4 regions of the Paenarthrobacter sp. NPDC057981 genome follow, and region 4 is predicted to be linked to each of the others. Evidence: riboswitches for the same ligand, from Rfam matches in the RefSeq annotation. Region 4 holds a riboswitch; each other region holds the start of a gene.
The links. A riboswitch is a leader RNA that binds a small molecule or an ion and turns the genes downstream of it on or off. The one in region 4 is predicted to bind thiamine pyrophosphate.

Region 1 (2,944 bases), on a different contig from region 4:
GCCGTCGGGTGGTCCAACGCCAAACCGCCGCCGGCAGCGCTACGCAAGCCGACGTCGTCGAGCGCTTCGTGCACACGGGACCAGATCTCATCCCGGGGCACAGCCAGGTTCTCCGCACCGAAGGCGACGTCGTCGCCCACGCGCGAGAGGATCACCTGGGTTTCGGGGTCCTGCTGCATCAACCCGGCGCGGCCCCGCGACTCCCGGGGCGCGGCGCCGTCGATCAGCAGCGAGCCGGTCTCGTCCGAGTCGTCTTCCTCGTCACCCAGCACCCCGGCCAGGGCGTGCAGGAGCGTGGACTTGCCGGCCCCGGATGGGCCCAGCAGGAGGACCCGCTCCCCTGGTTCAATCCGCAGGTCCAGGCCCTGGATGGCTGGCGTGGAACGCCCCGCATGCCGCCACCCCCACCCCTCGGCGGAAATGGCGGCAGGCTTGACCGTGCCGCTCTGTGTGGCGGGCATCAGCTGAAGACTGGCTCCGAAGCGGCCTTGCGCGAGGCGAAGGAACTGAGAACGCCAGTCTTCGCCAGACCGCGGGTGGCGATCCAGGACAGTGCGCCGGCGATGATGGCGCCGGAAAGCGTGCAGAACGCGATGTAGGTCAGCTTGTCGATGGCCTCATAGGCGATGTTCCAGCCCCACGGGAGGAAGGAGTCGTTAAGGCCGCAGAAGAGTCCGGCACCTGCACCCGCGAGAAGCGACGTGGGCAGGTTGAACTTCTTGTAACGGAACGCCGCGAAGATGAGCTCCGCGCCGAGACCCTGCAGGATGCCGGAGATCAGCACCGTGGTGCCGTACTGCGAGCCCATGATGAGTTCGCCGGTGGCGGCCACAGCCTCGCAGAACAGGGCTGCGCCGGGCTTGCGGATAATGAGCATGCCCAGGACGGCGGGGATCATCCAGCCGCCGGCGATCAGGCCGGTCAGCGGCGGGTAGGCCGCGTTCATGGGGATGGATACGATCGCGGCGCCCTGAGACCAGGCCCAGAAGATCACGCCGCCGGCGATGGCGATGAGGGCTGCCACCACGATGTCTACAACTCGCCAGCCGTAACTGGTCTTCTTCACGTTTACCGTGGTCATTTTCTGCCTCCTGAGGTTACAGGAGGGGAAAGTGCTCCCCGGAGTCCACCTGGCTTGCGCCGTCCGGATCCGGACACTCTGAGAAGCTCGACTCCCTTGCGCCGGTACTAACCGGATCAGGTTCGAGGGTCTGCGGCTGTCCGCACTCTCAGCGCCCTCGCGTCTCCTGCGTGGTGCAGGATTCGACGGAGGCGCTCCCCTGTCGTTATCAAATCTGCCCTGATGGGCTGGTTCAGTTTACACCTTGGCGTGCTTGGGAGCCCGGGTGGGCGGGCAGGCGGGGTCATATTCCGTCCTTGCCCTTGCGAGGCCCGCTCTGCGCCCCATTCCTCGCCCGTGGCACGCAGAGCAGGCCCCGCAACGCACCTGCGAGAATGACTGCATGACGGATCTTCCCGGCTCCAGCCTTCCCGACACCACGCCAGTGTCCGAGCCACGCCTCGCAGCCAGCGTCATCCTGCTCCGCGATACCCCGTCCGGGCTCGAGGCGTTCGTCCAGCACCGGGTCAGCACCATGGACTTCGCTGCGGGGATGGTGGTGTTTCCGGGCGGCCGGGTGGATGCAACGGATCAGGCCGGATGGGATTACCCGGCGGAGCTGCTCCACAGCCACGCTGCCGCCTGGGCACAGAGTTCGATTTCCTCGGATCCAGCCCTGACGCAGAAGGCCGCGGGTACCGTCCTCGCTGCAGCCATCCGCGAGGTCCAGGAAGAGGCTGGGCTGGCCATAGAGGCCGCAGCCCTGCGCCCCTGGGCCAACTGGATCACTCCAGTGGATATGCCCAAGCGTTTTGACACCTACTTCTACATCGCGAAACCCGCACCGGAAGCGCAGCCTCGGCACCAGACCACGGAGGCCTGGCAATCACTGTGGATGCCTGTCAGCGGAATTTTGGCCGCCGAAGCTGAAGGCGGGCTTAAGTTGATGCCGCCCACCTATTACTTGCTCAAGGAAATCGCGGCTTTCGACTCCGTGGACGCCCTTTGGTCGGCCGAACACCCGGTGATCCCGGTGCTGGCGCCGGTCGGATCCTTGACTGCGTTTCTCAAGGAACGGGAGAACCGCAGGTAGCCTGCCGTACAGCTAGGCTGGGGGCATGAACCTCTTTTTCAAGCTGTTGGGCGCCGGAATTAGCCTCGGCGCAGGCTTTGTCGGTACCAAACTCGTCAACAAAGGCTGGGAAAAGGCCACGGGCAACAAGCCGCCCACAGGCAACGACGACATGGAAACGAGCCTTCGCTCGGCCCTGACCTTTGCGTTGGTTTCCGCCTTCGTGAGCACGCTGATCCAAGTCCTCACCAGCCGGGGCACGCAGCGGGCCATTGCCCGTTTCGCGAAGTCGCAGGACATCGTCTAAGCACCACCGGGACAAGCAACGCGGGGTCACTTATGGCCCAAAAGTCCCTCGGGGATGGGCCATAAGTGACCCCGCGTTGCTTTAAGGTTCGGATTGCTTAGGGCTCCAGAGGCTCCTGGCCGGCGGCAGCCCTTTGGACCACGGCTTCGAGTTCATCCTTGGTGAGCTTCTCGCGGTGTCCGTGCTTGGTCCGGTACGCCGAACGTCCCACCATATGTGCGGAGACCGGCGCTGTGAGGAGCTGGAAGATCCACGCCACCAGCAGGACCGGCCACACCCACCAGGTGCGCATCTGCAAGCCGATTGCTGAGAGCATCAGGAACAGGCCGAGCACCTGCGGCTTGGTGGCTGCGTGCATGCGGCTCATCAGGTCCGGGAACCTCAACAGGCCGATCGCCGCACCGAGGGACATCAGCGCACCGACAATCAGGAACACGACGGTAACGGCGTCGATGACGACGTCCACGCCTGAGGCATCAGGATTCATTGCTGTGCTCCCTCCTCT
Region 2 (2,944 bases), on a different contig from region 4:
TAGCCGGGAGCGACGTCGGTGACCAACGGTCCCAGCGTGTAGAAAGGGGCCCCCTTGCACAGTTCCTGCTGCCGTTCGACATTCTCACGGACCAGGTGGAACGGAATATGCCCGGGACCCTCCACCATGACCTGCACGTCGTATTCCCAGGCTCGCTGGGTCAGTTCGGCCAGCGTATCCAGCTCAGCAAATTGTGCGGCATCGTTGGCGTCGGCAGTAGCACCCGGGCGCAGGCCGTCTCCCAACGAGAACGCGACGTCGTACTGGGCAAAGATTTCGCACAGCTCGTCGAAGTGCGTGTAAAGGAAGTTTTCCTGGTGGTGGGCCAGGCACCATCCGGCCATGATGGATCCACCGCGGGAGACGATGCCCGTGACGCGGTTGGCGGTCAGCGGCACATACCTCAGCAGCACACCGGCGTGGATGGTCATGTAGTCCACGCCCTGTTCGCACTGCTCGATCACGGTGTCGCGGAAGATCTCCCACGTGAGCTTGTTGGCCTCGCCATTGACCTTCTCCAGCGCCTGGTAGATGGGCACTGTGCCGATCGGTACCGGGGAGTTCCGGATGAGCCACTCGCGGGTGGTGTGGATGTCGTCGCCCGTGGACAGATCCATGACAGTGTCAGCGCCCCACTGGGTGGCCCACTGCAGTTTGTCCACTTCCTCCGCGATGGAACTGGTGACGGCGGAGTTTCCGATGTTGGCGTTGATCTTCACCAGGAAGGCCTTGCCAATGATCATGGGCTCGGACTCGGGGTGGTTGATGTTGTTGGGAATGATCGCCCGGCCGGCGGCAACTTCGCTGCGGACCAGTTCCACATCGCAGTTTTCACGCAGCGCCACGAACCGCATTTCGGGCGTTACCATTCCCTGCCGCGCGTAGTGCATCTGGGTGACGGTTTTGCCTTCGACGGCGCGGCGGGGCACGGGTTGTGCACCCCTCCATTCGGCAGAGGCGGCGCCGCGCCGCAAAGCCGCCTTGCCGTCGTCGAGCAGGTTGCGTTCACGGCCCGTGTACGCGGCAGTGTCGCCGCGGGCCTCGATCCAAGCGGCCCGGAAGGCTTCAAGGCCCACTACGGGATCGCTCCCGGGGCCCGCCGTCCGGTACACCTGCAGTGGCGGGTTCGCCTGGCCATTGGGGGAGGGCTCAAGCGAAATTTCGGTCACCGGAACGCGGATGCCGGTGGCTGGGTCTTCGACATAGGCCAGCGAATGGGACTTCAGGGACTGCGTAACAACCTCGTTTTGGGCAGGGCTGTGCTGTGTTTCGATGGTGCTCAAGGATTACTCACTTCCTTCGCCGGCATTACCCGGACAGGTTCAACGGTCGCAGGCCGCCTCAGCCCGATCTCAGCCCCTGCAAGGGCCCCCGTGTGGTCATGACGAAGCTACCACAGCTCCCATGCGCTACCCAGTCACATGGCACCTGGTCACATGTTGGCTGCACTTGCCGGCCCTGTACCGGACTAGGATTCTGGCATGTCCAACATCATCGAATTCAGCGGACCCGTGCTCGTCGCCGCAGATCAGGAGCGACGCGGGATGTGGTCCGTTGGGGGCACACTGACGTTCGAGCGCCCCAAGGAGCAACCGGACAGAGTGCTTGACGGCTGGGTCCTGCCGGGATTCGTTGATGCCCATTGCCACATCGGACTGGGCGCCGGTGGTGCGGTGGATGGGCCCACGACCCTCGCGCAGGCCCAGGCGGACCGGGACGCGGGAACCCTGCTCATCCGCGACTGCGGCTCACCCAGCGACACGCGGTGGGTGCAGCAGCGCGAGGACTTGCCCCGCCTGATCAGATCCGGCCGCCATATAGCCCGAAGCCGCCGGTACCTGCGCGGATTGGGTCACGAGATTGAGCCGGAGCAGTTGGTCGAGACCGTCCGGAAGGAAGCCCGCGACGGCGACGGCTGGGTGAAACTGGTGGGCGATTGGATAGACCGGGGTATTGGTGACCTGGCTGCCTCCTTTCCGGCGAAGACGGTCAAGGATGCCATTTCCGCCGCCCATGACGAGGGCGCCCGGGTCACGGCGCATTGCTTTGCCGAAGACACCATCGACGACATGCTTGATGCCGGTATCGACTGCATCGAACACGCTACGGGTCTGTTGCCACGCCACATTCCACGGCTCGTGGAGCAGTCCGTTCCGATCGTTCCCACACTTGTCAACATCGCGACCTTCCCGGATATCGCCGCCCAGGCTGCGCCCAAGTTTCCTGAATACGCGGACCACATGACGCGCCTCTGGGATCGTCGGCGTGAACGCGTGGTGGAGGCGTACGAGGCCGGAGTCGCCATTCATGCCGGTACGGATGCTGGCAGCGTCATCCGGCATGGCCGGATCGCAGACGAGATGAACGAACTGTACGACGCCGGCCTGCCGCCGGCAGCGGTCCTTGATGCGGCCACTTGGGGCGCCCGCAAGTGGCTGGGAGCCGAGGCCATCAGCGAAGGGGCGAGTGCCGACGTCGTGATTTGCCATGAGGATCCGCGCCGGAATCTGGCTGCCGTTTCCGCGCTGAAGCACGTCGTCCTTCGAGGGCAGCTGATCCGCTAGGAATAAATTGAAGCTTCAAGTAATTTAGATGGGTAGAACGAGCCGAAAGGCGGCCGCATCGACACCGGGAGCTTCACATGTCCGCTTCATCCAACCAGGACCTACTGCCTGCCGACCTCGCCATGGGCACTGTCATGCTCAAAGTCGGCGACATGAAAGTCATGAGTGACTACTACCAGCGCGCCTTGGGGCTGGAAGTTGTGGCCGAGCAGGACGGCGGCCTCTACCTGGGGCGGGTCGGCAAGCCCGTCGTCCATCTGGCGCCGGCCGCCGGTCTTCACCTGCCGGGGCGTGGTGAGGCCGGGCTGTTCCACACCGCCATCCTCTTCCAGGACCAGCCCTCCTTGGCGGCCACCATCGCAACCGCCGCCGGATATGAA
Region 3 (2,944 bases), on a different contig from region 4:
GCATAACCCAAGTGTTGGCGTAAGCACCGAAGATCAAGATTACGCTAGTTTGACCCTCAGCTGCAAATGAGGCCGGGTCCGGAGGCTGCCACGTGACTTGCGTCACGAGTCGTAACGGACTCTCCCGGCACCGTGCCCATACAGCCTACAGGGTTCGGCAACGAATCACGCGATCCGGCGCGCGGAGGAAGCCGGCTTTGCTGCCCGACCGACGGATGGTGCCCCTAGGCGTGAAGCCTGGGAGCGTCAAAGAACGCGGTCTCATAGCGGCAGGACTGCCTGAAGGCCTCCAGCATGTCCGCACGCTCACGGCCAGAGGCCGTGACTGCTGCGGCGTCCGTGAAAGATATAGCCTCCCTGGTGGCAGCGGCGAAAGCTTCGTCTGCATACGTCCTCAGCCATTCCGCGTAAGGGTGGGCGGCTGACGCCCCTGCCTCCACAAAGGCGGCATGGAGCTTCTGCCCCACTTCCGCGTACAACCAGTAGCAAGGCAGGATCGCGGCCAGAACCACTGCATAGCTGCCCGACGTCGAGGCGGCCAGCAGGTGGTCCACGTAGGCTTTGGTCACCGGTCCTGTCACGCCCGAGGCCTCACGGGTACTCAGCCAGTTCCTGTGCAGTTCCGATTCCACTTCCAGGCACTGCTGTGAGCCCTTGGCCCAGAACAGTTGTTCATCTTCAGTCGGCGCCAAGGCACCTGCCCGGGCCAGCACCCTGGAATAGCCATTCAAATAGATGGCGTCTTGGGCCAGGTAGTAGCTGAACGCCGTCTCCGGCAACTGCCCGGACTGCAGTTCCTGGATGAAGTTCAGCTCGTGGATTCTTTCAAGCTCGGGAACGGCTTCTTTCCACAAAGTGGCAGCGAACCCGCCGGTGTGGAGTTTGCGCTGGTGGTGGAAGTGGTCCACTGGCCCGCTGCCTCGGCCCACCTCCAGCTCAGCTGACCCCCTCAGCGCTTGGAGCAGCCAGGGCTTTACCTCGCGCAACGACGCTTCCCAGTCACCCGTACGCACCTGGACTGTGGCCAGCGCTGACGACAACGAGCACCCAGTGCCATGGCTGTTCTTTGTCGAAATCCGGGGACCGGCTACCTCGACGACATCCTGCTGCAGCAAGCCACCTGTGTTGATCAACGCGTCCGGACATTCCGAGCCAGCCAGGTGACCGCCCTTGACCAGCACGGTGTTTCCGCATTCCGCGGCCAAGCGTTTGCCCTGCTCCAGAGCCGAGGCCCAATCGGCCGCCTCCGCCTCGCCCAACAATATGGCAAGCTCCGGCAGGTTGGGCGTGACAAGGTCGGCCAACGGCAGCAAGGAACGAAGAGCATCGCCGGCCGACTCCGTCAGGAGGCGGTCACCGCTGGTGGCCACCATCACCGGGTCAAGAACGACGACGGCGGGGCGCACCTCCTCGAGCCAGCTGCGGACCTCGTTGATCACCTCGGCGTCCCCCAGCATCCCGATCTTGACGGCATCGATGGCGATATCGCTGCTGATCGCGGTCAACTGTTGCCGCAGGAATTCCACCGGGGGTACGTGCACCGCACTGACACCCTGGGTGTTCTGTGCAGTCAGGGCAGTGATGGCAGCCATTCCGTATCCGCCGTGGGCGGCGATGCTCTTCAGGTCTGCCTGGATTCCTGCCCCTCCGGAGGGATCGGAGCCTGCGATGCTCAGTACCCGCGGGGTCTGCGTGTGCTCCGCCACTAACGGGTACACAGAGGAATATGACAACTCAGCCATGAGGACATCCCTTCGCCGGTGCTAACCGGACAGGTTCAACGGGTCTGGATCTCAGCCCGGCCCAACGCCTGGCACCCCGTGTCAGTCCCCCAGCCTAACGCACCGAAAAAGGCAAGGGCCCCGCAATGCCCGCTCCTGGCGGATATTACAGGGCCCTCGAAACCGCGGACGTCGATCAGAGCTCGGAAGCCGGCACGCCGACACCCAGGATGATGGGTTCCTCCGAAGCTGGTTTCCGGACCGGTTCTGCCGGCGCCTTGGACTCGTGCGCCGATCCCTGGGCAGCTGTGGCCGATTCCTCATGGTGCTCAACACTGGTCTCATTGGCCGCACCTTGTGCCCTGCTGGCACTGCGGTTCCGGCGACCTCGGCGACCCCTCGAAGCCGCAGGAGCTTCCTCCGACACAGGAACCTGTGCAGCGGCTTCCGGGGCTGCAGGAGCCTTGAGGTCCGCTGCACTCTCCGAAGGGCCCTCGTCCTCGGCGGACGGAGCGGCACCGAGGTGCGAGAACGCCTCGGCCAAACGGTCCAGGCTCATGGCAGGCTTGGACGTCTGCGGCTCGTCATGGTGTTCAACGAATGGCAGCGCAACCTCTTCGCCGCCGAAGCGCAGCACCGGGGTGGAGCGGGCTTCACGGACGGCGGCATCGTGGGCCTCAGTGGCCTGGTCCGTCGGAGCATGCTCTGCCGCGGGAGGAACGGAGCCTGCGCCGGCCTCGTGCTGTCCTGCAGCCCGTGCAAGCTCTTCGGCCTTGTGGATTTCGTCATCGTGCAGGTGGGCTGCATGGGCTGCGGCGGCAATCGTCGCCAGCGCTGCACGGGTCGCTTCAGCTTTTGCCTGGCGCGCAGGGTCCTGTGGTTCCGGGTGGGCCGCCGGTGCAGCCGGAGCTGAGGGCGCCGAATGGACCTGGGCGGGTGCTTCGGCTGCCCCCTGCGCTCCTCCCTTGCCGCGACGACGCTTGCGTTCCGTGCGTGCGGTGGGCTGTTGCGCCTCGGTGTTGGGACGGTGCTGCTCGACAGCCGCCACGTTGGCACGACGATGCTCCACGGGCTCGTCGTGTGTCACCACACCGCGCCCTGCGCAATGCTCACATTGTTCACCGAAGACCTCAAGGAGGCCGGTACCCATGCGCTTGCGCGTCATCTGCACCAAACCGAGCGAGGTCACTTCAGCAACCTGGTGCTTGGTACGGTCGCGCCCC
Region 4 (2,944 bases):
GATCAGCCTGGAGCCCAGTTCGACGCCGTCAATCACCAATGCGTCGGTGCGGATTTCTGTGTTTGCCTGGATCATCGTTCAGCCTCCCTGTACTGCGGTCACAAGTTCGAGTTCGTCGCCGTCGGCCAGCGCAGTGGCCGCCCATTGGCTCCGCGGTACCACTTCGGAGTTGCGGGCGACGGCGACACCCAGCTTTCCGCCGTCGGCAGCCTGTCCGCGGTGGTCCAAGGCGCGGCCGGTGACGGCGGTGACCACACTGCTGACGGAAGCGCCATCGATCACTTCGTGCACGGTGCCGTTGAGCTTGATGTTCATACTGTTTCCTTGCTGTGGAGAAAGCAACGCGGGGTCACTTATGGCCCCCTGAAGGGGTTTCCATGGGCCATAAGTGACCCCGCGTTGCATTGAAGCGGTCAGGGCGGAAGATGGACCAGCGGGGGTCCGTGGAACCACTAAGCAGCTCCCCCACGATCGCGGCGGCGACGGGAGTGAGGAGGACACCGTGCCGGAAGAATCCCGTGGCGATCACGAGGCCTTCAACCTCGCCGGTGGAATTGTCCACACGACCCAGCAACGGGGCATTGTCCGGAGTTCCTGGTCGTGCGCGGGCCGTTGCCTCCAGGAGTTCGAGTTCAGCCACGGCAGGCACCAGAACCTGCACGTCGCGCAGGAGCTGGTAGACGCCACCGGCCGAGACGGCGTTGGAGGTCGCAGACAGACTGTCCTCGCGTTGCGTAGCGCCGATCACCACGGTTCCGTCTTCCCGCGGAACGATGTAGACAGGCACTCCACGGACCATTCCCCGGACTGTGGCGGTTACAAGCGGACGGAGGTGCGCCGGGACGCGCAGGCGGAGGATGTCTCCGTAGACCGGCCTGACCGGAAGGCTGAGCCCCTCGGGAAGGCCCCGCAAGTGAGGGGCTCCCAGCCCGTTGGCCACGACCGTTTCGGCGGCATGGACGGTGCCGCCGTTTTCAAGCTCGACGCCGGCAACCCGGTCCCCGTCCCACAACAACCCTCGGGCAGAGGCCTCAACGGCGAACCCATCTTCGGCCCCCTTCACCCAGCTGCCATCGTCCGGCGAATGCGCGGCAAGGGCCGCCAAAAGGTGGGCCGCCAATTTCCGCGGATCAACCTTGTGATCCGCACGAATGTCGAAGGCACAGGAAATTTGCGGGCTCAGCAGTGGTTCGCGGTTCCGTGCCTCACGCAGGGACAGCGGCTCGACCTCCAGGCCCGCCGCAAGCTGAGCCGCGCGAAGGTCTGCGAGCGCCCTGCGGTCCGCGGCGTCGGCACCCACGGCGAGGGTCGGCGTCGTGCTGTATCCGGTGGCTTCCGTGGGCTGAGGCAGGCCGCCCACGAATGATGGCCACAATCGGGATGACTCGAGCATGAGGTCCAGGAGGTCTTCTTCCTGGTAGTGGAGTTCGCTCACCGGTGCCAGCATTCCGGCAGCCGCAAAGGTAGCGCCACTGGCAGGCGCCGGGTCGATGAGGGCCACGGAGCGGCCCAGCTTCCGTGCTTGATGGGCTATGCCCAGGCCAATGATCCCACCGCCGATGATGGCGACATCTGCGTGAATGGCTTCTGCCATCTGTTTCCTTCCCTACGCCGGTACTAGCCGGATCAGGTCAAGCGGTCGGCTCCCAAGCCCTCTCAGCCGGACGGTCACAATGATGGTCGTCGCGGCTCCCGCGGTACGTGCCCAGTTTAGAGGAACTAGTGTGGTTTCCATGACCCAGCATGAATCCCTCGCCTCGGCCCGCCTCTACCTGTGCACTGACGCGCGCAAACGCCAAGGCGATTTTGAAGACTTTGTCGATGCAGCCTTCCGGGGCGGAGTGGACATCATCCAACTCCGCGACAAGACGATCGAAGCTGCTGAGGAATTGGAATTGCTGACCGTCCTGCGCAGCGTTGCCGAACGCCATGGACGGCTCTGGGCAGTCAACGACCGGGCCGATATTGCCAGTGTTTCCGGGGCTCCTGTGTTCCATGTGGGGCAAAAGGATCTGCCCCTGGAGGTCGCCCGTACCTTCCTGCCCCACCCTGCCGTCATTGGCCTGTCCACCCACACTCCCGAGCAAGTGAACGCGGCCATCACCTCCTCGCCCAGCGACCCGGGTCTGGACTACTTCTGTGTTGGCCCGGTATGGGCAACGCCCACCAAGCCCGGCCGCGACGCCGTGGGAACCGGCTTGGTCACATATGCCGCAGAAGCGATCAAGCGCGCTGAAGAGACCACAGGCGGGGCCGTTGATTTGCCCTGGTTCGCGATCGGTGGAATCGACCTTGGCAACGTAGAAGAGGTACTCGCAGCCGGCGCCGGCCGCATCGTCGTCGTCCGCGCCATTACCGAGGCGGAAGACCCGACGGCGGCAGCGAAGTCGCTGCTCGAAGCCCTCGACGCCGCTTAGCGGCAACCCCGCGGGCCACGCTGCCCGACGGCCGGTCCCCGCCGGTCCGCCATCCAAAACCTCGCACCCGCACCACTGAAGGAAGTCCACGTGAGTTACCCGAATTACCCGCCCGCGCCCGATAACGGACAAGGAGCGGGTGTTCCTCCGGTCCCCAACGCACCTGCCCCTTATGGCAGCCCCTATCAAGGTGGGCCCTACTCCGGCTATCAACCCACGCCGGGTTCGGGTTCTTACGGCCCTCCGGGCGGCGATGGAACGGCAAAGTCGTTCGTGGTCACCTGGATCCTCTCCTTGCTCCTGGGCGGACTGGGTGTCGACCGGTTCTACCTGGGCAAGATCGGCACCGGCATAGCCAAGCTCCTGACCGCCGGCGGGTTCGGCATCTGGTCGATCGTGGACCTCATCATCACGTTGACAGGTAATGCCCGTGACAAGCAGGGCCGGCCTTTGGTTGGCTACCCGGAGAACAAGAAGAAGGCATGGATCATCACCATCGTGGTGTGGCTCGCCGGCATGATCATCGG

Region 1: it holds a riboswitch for thiamine pyrophosphate, as region 4 does, so the genes downstream of both, ACFVSI_RS05915 (ECF transporter S component) here and thiO (glycine oxidase ThiO) in region 4, are expected to answer to the same signal.
Region 2: it holds a riboswitch for thiamine pyrophosphate, as region 4 does, so the genes downstream of both, thiC (phosphomethylpyrimidine synthase ThiC) here and thiO (glycine oxidase ThiO) in region 4, are expected to answer to the same signal.
Region 3: it holds a riboswitch for thiamine pyrophosphate, as region 4 does, so the genes downstream of both, thiD (bifunctional hydroxymethylpyrimidine kinase/phosphomethylpyrimidine kinase) here and thiO (glycine oxidase ThiO) in region 4, are expected to answer to the same signal.

What each region holds. Positions count from the first base shown of each region.
Region 1 is NZ_JBHVQI010000003.1:251,119-254,062, forward strand. It holds gene ACFVSI_RS05910 (ABC transporter ATP-binding protein) at 1-461, opposite strand, end outside; gene ACFVSI_RS05915 (ECF transporter S component) at 461-1,081, opposite strand; TPP riboswitch at 1,157-1,292, opposite strand; gene ACFVSI_RS05920 (NUDIX domain-containing protein) at 1,464-2,153, shown strand; gene ACFVSI_RS05925 (DUF4235 domain-containing protein) at 2,179-2,439, shown strand; gene mnhG (monovalent cation/H(+) antiporter subunit G) at 2,537-2,926, opposite strand; gene ACFVSI_RS05935 (monovalent cation/H+ antiporter complex subunit F) at 2,916-2,944, opposite strand, start outside.
Region 2 is NZ_JBHVQI010000023.1:46,148-49,091, forward strand. It holds gene thiC (phosphomethylpyrimidine synthase ThiC) at 1-1,283, opposite strand, end outside; TPP riboswitch at 1,278-1,385, opposite strand; gene ACFVSI_RS17655 (amidohydrolase family protein) at 1,482-2,564, shown strand; gene ACFVSI_RS17660 (VOC family protein) at 2,642-2,944, shown strand, end outside.
Region 3 is NZ_JBHVQI010000011.1:78,828-81,771, reverse strand. It holds gene thiD (bifunctional hydroxymethylpyrimidine kinase/phosphomethylpyrimidine kinase) at 225-1,742, opposite strand; TPP riboswitch at 1,733-1,831, opposite strand; gene ACFVSI_RS12110 (Rne/Rng family ribonuclease) at 1,918-2,944, opposite strand, start outside.
Region 4 is NZ_JBHVQI010000022.1:21,615-24,558, reverse strand. It holds gene ACFVSI_RS17245 (thiazole synthase) at 1-75, opposite strand, end outside; gene thiS (sulfur carrier protein ThiS) at 79-315, opposite strand; gene thiO (glycine oxidase ThiO) at 350-1,594, opposite strand; TPP riboswitch at 1,585-1,706, opposite strand; gene thiE (thiamine phosphate synthase) at 1,734-2,417, shown strand; gene ACFVSI_RS17225 (TM2 domain-containing protein) at 2,508-2,944, shown strand, end outside.